2 regions of the Rhizobium sp. N122 genome follow, and region 2 is predicted to be linked to the other one. Evidence: predicted binding sites of a transcription regulator. Region 2 holds the regulator's gene; the other holds the start of a gene.

Region 1 (3,390 bases), on a different contig from region 2:
TGGCCGCCATTGAACTGCGTGGAAGCGAAGAACTTGTCGTTCGGCATGCCCGTGTCCTTCGGGATCTGCGTCAGCGGAACGAGATAACCCGAGGTTGAGTCCGGATCGGCGTAGCCGAGCTTCTTGCCCTTGGCGTCCTGGATGGTCTTGATACCGGATGATTTCAGGGCGAGGCCGATCGAGTGGTAGCCGGTCGAACCGTCCTTCTGCTGCGTCGTGAGGATCGGCGTGACAGCCTTCGGATCCTTGATGTAGACGGCTGCGTAGCCCGAAGCGCCGAGTTCGGCGAAGTCCAGCGTGCCGCCGAGCAGGCCCTGGATGACGCCGTCATAATCGGCGGCCGGGAACAGCGAGACCTTCTCGAAGCCGAATTCCTGCTTCAGGTGGTCGGCGAGGCAGGCATAGTTGCGCAGGCGGTCGGTTTCGTTTTCGCCGCCGAGGATGCCGATGCGGAATTCCTTGAGGTCTGCAGCATTGGCGGCGCCGGCGAGCGCGAAGAGCGCCGTTGCTGCAAAGAGTGCTTTCTTCAACATGTGTCTCTCCTATTGACCGGTATTCCCCGGTCTCCCGTTACGAAGAAGTGTGCCCTTGACGCGGGCGCTCGATCGCGGCCGCCTCGCTCAGAGGCCGGCCAGCGCCAGCGGTTGGACGCCGGCGGATTGATTGTCTGCCCGCTCGGGAGCGATGTTGATCGATGTCGAGGTCATCGTTTCGTCGATGCCGGCGCCGTCCTTGTCCGTCCCGTAGATTGCTTTCACTGCCTCGGCGGTCAGCTCCGAGGGCTTGCCGTCGAAGACGACGCGGCCGCCGGCCATGCCGACGATGCGCTCACAATAGTTGCGGGCGGTATCGAGCGTGTGGAGGTTGGTGATGACGGTGATGCCTTCGCGCTCGTTGATGTCGCGCAGCGCATCCATGACGATCTTGGCGTTCAGCGGATCGAGCGAGGCGATCGGCTCGTCGGCGAGCACCATTTTCGGGTTCTGCATTAGTGCGCGGGCGATCGCCACGCGCTGCTGCTGGCCGCCGGAAAGCGTGCCGGCCGGCTGCAGCGCCGTCTGTTCGATGCCGAGGCGTTCGAGGGCTGCGATGGCGTATACACGTTCTTCGCGGGTGAAGATGTTGAGCAGGCTGAGAAGCGTCGAGCGGTGGTTGAGGCGGCCGAGCATGACATTGGTGAGAACATCGAGGCGCGGCACCAGGTTGAACTGCTGGAAGATCATTGCGCAGTCGCGTTGCCAGTTGCGCAGCGCCCCGCCGCGAAGCCCGGAAACCTCGACGCCGGCGAAATGAATGGTGCCGGAGCTCGGCTCCTGCAGCCGGTTGATCATCCGCAACAGCGTCGACTTGCCGGCGCCGGAACGGCCGATGATGCCGACCATCTGGCCCTGCGGGATGGCGAGCGTGACGGAATCGACGGCGAGCTTTTTTCCGAAACGGCGTGTGACATTCTTGAGCTCGAACATCATGCTCTTCCCTTGCGATCCAGGCCTTTGGTCAGGATCGCATTAGTCCCGCTTGATGAACCTCGCGTGTCATATTTGTGTAGTTCGTGTCACAATTCTCCGCGCCTATATCGGAGGTTTAGCCACCATATCTCGCTAGAAAATCTTCCGCGCTCAGGTTGCGAAAATCCTGCAACGCCTGGCGCAAAAGGTCATGGTCCCAGTCCCACCAGGCAAGCCTGTCCATGCGCTCGCCGACCGCTTTCGAAAAGCGCTCGCGGATCAATTTAGCCGGCACCCCGCCGACGATCGAGTAGGCCGCGACATTCTTCGAGACGACAGCGCCGGCGCCGATCACCGCGCCGTTGCCGACGCTGATGCCCGGCAGGATCGTCGCCCCATGGCCGATCCAGACGTCGTGGCCGATCGTAACCCGGTTTGCGCGCCGCCAGGCGAAGAAGTCTTCCTCCATGTCGCCGTCCGGCCAGTAGTCGGCGGCGCGATAGGTGAAATGATGCAGTGTCGCCCGCCAGGTCGGATGGTTGGTGGCGTTGATGCGCACGGCGGCGGCAATATTGACGAACTTGCCGATCGTCGCGCACCAGATGGAGCCGTCCTGCATGATGTAGGAATAGTCGCCGAAGGTGGCTTCGCTGATGCGGCAGCGTTCGGAAACCTCCGTATAGCGCCCGAAGCTGGACTCGCTGACGGAGGCTGTCTCGTGGATATAGGGCTCGATACCCAGCTTGCGGCTCATGCGGCGATCTTTCCGGGAGAGAAGAGCTGGACGTCGAGAATGCGGTCGGCGACCGCCTCGCGTACTTCTTCGTCGTGGAAGATGCCGAGAAGGGCGACGCCCGCCTTCTTCTTCTCCTCGATCATGCCGACGACGACGGCACGGTTCCTGGCGTCGAGCGAGGCGGTGGGTTCGTCGAGGAGCAGGATTCTGTGCTCGGTGATGAAGCCACGGGCGATGTTGACGCGTTGCTGTTCGCCGCCGGAGAAGGTGGCGGGCGGAAGCTGCCAGAGCGCTTCCGGCAGGTTGAGCCGGGCAAGCAGGGCGCCGGCCTTCTCCCGTGCCGCGACGGCGTCTTCGCCGCGCGCCACCAGCGGTTCGGCGACCACGTCGATTGCCGCCACGCGCGGCACGGTGCGCAGGAACTGGCTGACGTAACCGAGCGTATGGCGCCGGACGTGGAGCACGGTGCGCGGGTCGGCGGCGGCGAGATCGACGATGCGCCCGTCGTGGCGGATGAGGATCTGGCCGGTATCAACGGCGTAATTGCCGTAGATCATCTTCAGCAGCGAACTCTTGCCGACGCCCGATGGGCCGCCGAGCACGACGCATTCGCCTGATGCGACCGAGAAGGCGACATTGGAAACGACGGGCAGCCGGATGCCGTCACGCAGATGCATGGTGAAGCTTTTCGAGACTTCGGAAACGACGAGGGGCGTTGGCATGATGTCTTCTTTCCTGGTTTGCACCGATTGCTCAGACCTGCAGGATCGAGGAGACGAGCAGCTGCGTGTAGGGTTCGCGCGGATCGTCGAGCACCCGGTCGGTAAGCCCGTGTTCGATGACGTAGCCGTCCTTCATCACCATCATCCGGTGCGAGAGCAGGCGGGCGACGGCGAGATCGTGGGTGACGACGATCGCCGAGAGGCCGAGGTCGTTGACGAGGCCGCGCACCAGATCGAGCAGGCGCGCCTGCACCGAGACGTCGAGGCCGCCTGTGGGTTCGTCCATGAAGACCAGGCGCGGGCCGGTGACGAGGTTGCGGGCGATCTGCAGGCGCTGGCGCATGCCGCCGGAAAAGGCGCGCGGCTGGTCGTCGATGCGGTCGGCGTCGATCTCGACCCGTTCCAGCCAGTCGATCGCCGAGGCGCGGATCTTGCCGTAGTGCCGGTCGCCGATTGCCATCAGCCTTTCGCCGACATTGGCGCC
Region 2 (3,390 bases):
CGCACATAGACAGCTAAGTTAGCGCATATGGGGCTTGACCCGAGTATCCATGCCGCACGCACTTCGCTTGAATTTGCTCGGCTACGGCCGCCTTTGTCAGTGTGAGCGCGAATGCAGCGCTCTCGGCCATGGATCCTCGGGTCAAGCCCGAGGACGACGGAGAGTGGGGGAGCCCTTTGCGGCAGGAACCATGAGCGTAGTGGTTCTGCTGGAATTGGCGCTTTTCGCTTTACGCAATTTTCCCAATCCGTTTGCTCCGTTTCGCTGGAACCCTCCGAACGTCTCGCTTCTTGCCCATCCCACCTCCCCACCCTCCGTCCTGCTCGGGCTTGACCCGAGCATCCATGCCCAGCACTCTGCGCGGATGGCGGGCTATGTCTACATCATCACCAACCAGAAAAACGGTACGCTCTATATCGGCGTGACATCCGATCTGGAGCGCCGCATCTATGAGCATCGCGAAGGGCTGACGCCGGGCTTTGCGTGGAAATACGGATGCACCCGTCTCGTCTGGTACGAGGAGCATTGGGATATCGGCACCGCGATCCAGCGGGAGAAGTCGTTGAAACGCTGGTACCGGCAATGGAAGGTCGATCTGGTCGAGGCGATGAACCCCGGGTGGGATGATCTCTATCTGACGCTGTGGTGATGCGAAAGCAGTGCTTGCGGCCATGGCGTTGGCGGTAACCACATCGAGCCGAAGTGCTTGTGGCGGTGGGTCCTCGGGTCAAGCCCGAGGACGACGGAGGATGGGGGAACCTATGCGGCAAGAACCGTAAGCGTAGCGGTTATTGGAATTGCCGCCATTTGTTTCCGCGCTTTCCACGCAAAACCGTTCGCCCATTTTGTTGGAATTGCTCCAGACCTCTCGCTTCTTGCTGCTCGTGCTCCCTCACCCTCCGTCATACTCGGGCTTGACCCGAGTATCCATGCCGCAAGCGCTGCGCTTGAATTTGTCGGCCGCGGTCGCCTTGTCAGTTCAACAGAAACGAAGTGCCCACCCGCATGGGTCCTCGGGTCAAGCCCGAGGACGACGGAGGGTGGGGGAACGCCCGCGGCAGGAACCGCAGCGTGCGGTGATCTATCGGCCGCGTTTTGCGTTACGCGGCTCCCTCGCCCGGACGGCGGCAGGATGGCGGCTCAGGCTTCCATCGAATAGCCGGCGCCGCGGACGGTGCGGATGACGTCTTGCATGTTGGAGAAGTTCAGCGCCTTGCGCAGGCGGCCGACATGGACGTCGACGGTGCGTTCGTCGACATAGATGTCATGGCCCCAGACGCCGTCGAGGAGCTGCGAGCGCGAGAAGACCCGGCCGGGCGACGACATCAGGAATTCCAACAGGCGGAATTCGGTGGGGCCGAGGCGGACTTCGCGGCTCTTGCGGTGGACGCGGTGGGTTTCGCGGTCGAGCTCGATATCGCCGCATTTCAGCACGGTGGAGAGAACCTCCGGACGGGCGCGGCGCAGCATCGCCTTGACGCGAGCAACGAGTTCCGGGGTCGAGAAGGGCTTGACGACATAATCGTCGGCGCCGGTGGAAAGCCCGCGGACACGTTCGCTCTCTTCGCCGCGCGCCGTCAGCATGATGATCGGCAGCCGCTCGGTTTCCGGGCGCATGCGCAGGCGCCGGCAAAGCTCGATGCCGGAGACGCCGGGCAGCATCCAGTCGAGGATGAGAAGGTCGGGCGTGCGCTCCTGAAGCCTGATTTCGGCCTCGTCGCCTCGAAGGATGGTATCGACCTCGAAGCCCTCAGCTTCGAGATTGTAACGGAGAAGCACGCTCAGGGCTTCCTCGTCTTCCACAACTGCAACTCTCGGGATCATGCGTGTCGGTCTCCTCGCGCATGATCCTTAAACCGGGGGTGATTTAAGCAATGCATCCTGCGCAAATTCACAAAAAATGGCTGCGACCTCTTTGCGCGCCCCACATGGGCGCGCACGCAATCGTCTGGTTCAGGCGGTTATTCGGTGACCGCGCCGACGGTGTTGGCGCTGTCGTCCTTCGGACGGTCGCCTTCCGGCTGTGCGCCGGTTGCCATGTAATAGATCGTTTCGGCGATGTTGGTGGCGTGGTCGCCGATGCGCTCGATATTCTTGGCGCAGAAGAGAAGATGCGTGCAGCTGGTGATGTTGCGCGGATCTTCCATCATGTAGGTCAGGAGCTCGCGGAACAGCGAGGTGTACATCGCGTCGATCTCGTTGTCGCGCTCGCGGATCGCGCTCGCCTTGTCGGCGGCGCGTGTCGTGTAGACGTCGAGCACTTCCTTGAGCTGGACGAGCGCCAGCTCGGACAGATGCTCGAGGCCGCGGGCCAGCTTGCGGGGAACGCCGGTGCTCTGCACGGCGATGACGCGCTTGGCGGTGTTCTTTCCGAGGTCGCCGACGCGTTCGAGATCGGCGGCGATGCGGATCGACCCCATGATTTCGCGCAGGTCGGCGGCCATCGGCTGGCGGCGGGCGATGGTGACGATCGCCTTGTCGCCGATCTCGCGCTCGGCGTGATCGAGGATCACGTCGTCGGAAATGACCTTCTGGGCCAGCGCGGTATCACCGTTGACCAGCGCCCGGACGGACTCGGCGACCATCTGCTCGGCCAGGCCGCCCATTTCGGAAATCCGCCGGGACAGGAACTTCAGATCATCATCATAGGCAGAATAAATATGTGTCGATGCCATGGGGCTTTGTCCTCGAATAACGGGAAGGCTTGGTGACGCCAAAATCAGCCGAAGCGGCCCATGATATAGTCCTGGGTGCGCGGATCGTCGGGATTGGTGAACATCTTGTCGGTGTCGTTCTCCTCGACCAGATTGCCGAGGTGGAACATGGCGGTGCGCTGCGAGACGCGCGCGGCCTGCTGCATGGAGTGGGTGACGATGACGATCGTGTAGTTTTCGCGCAGTTCGTGGATCAGCTCCTCGACCTTGGCGGTGGCGATCGGGTCGAGCGCCGAGCAGGGCTCGTCCATCAGGATGACTTCGGGGCTGACGGCGACGGCACGGGCAATGCAGAGGCGCTGCTGCTGACCGCCGGAGAGGCCGGTGCCGGATTCATGCACGCGGTCCTTGACCTCGTTCCAGAGGCCGGCGCGCTGCAGGCTGGTCTCGACGATCTGGTCGAGATCGGCCTTCGACTTGGCGAGGCCATGGATGCGCGGGCCGTAGGAGACGTTTTCGTAGATTGTCTTCGGGAACGGGTTCGGCTTCTGGAAGACCATGCCGACGCGGGCGCGCAGTTCGACGACATCGATATCGGGATCATAGATATCGTCGCCGTCCAGCGTGATCTTGCCGGCGACGCGGCAGCCGTCGATCGTGTCGTTCATGCGGTTGAGGCTCCGCAGAAAGGTCGACTTGCCGCAGCCCGACGGGCCGATCAGCGCGGTTACGGTGT

The links. Region 2 encodes PhoB, which activates phosphate uptake and scavenging genes when phosphate is short. Its sites were predicted from a motif close to TGTCATNNANCTGTCAT; they were not measured.
Region 1: the regulator PhoB is predicted to act here: its motif matches at 1,534-1,550, upstream of phnC (phosphonate ABC transporter ATP-binding protein).

What each region holds. Positions count from the first base shown of each region.
Region 1 is NZ_LOKU01000002.1:60,599-63,988, reverse strand. Features, by position in the region: gene phnD (phosphonate ABC transporter substrate-binding protein) at 1-533, opposite strand, end outside; gene phnC (phosphonate ABC transporter ATP-binding protein) at 621-1,466, opposite strand; gene ATY75_RS02150 (DapH/DapD/GlmU-related protein) at 1,585-2,202, opposite strand; gene phnL (phosphonate C-P lyase system protein PhnL) at 2,199-2,906, opposite strand; gene phnK (phosphonate C-P lyase system protein PhnK) at 2,938-3,390, opposite strand, start outside.
Region 2 is NZ_LOKU01000041.1:95-3,484, forward strand. Features, by position in the region: gene ATY75_RS24240 (GIY-YIG nuclease family protein) at 365-649, shown strand; gene phoB (phosphate regulon transcriptional regulator PhoB) at 1,141-1,824, opposite strand; gene phoU (phosphate signaling complex protein PhoU) at 1,962-2,675, opposite strand; gene pstB (phosphate ABC transporter ATP-binding protein PstB) at 2,720-3,390, opposite strand, start outside.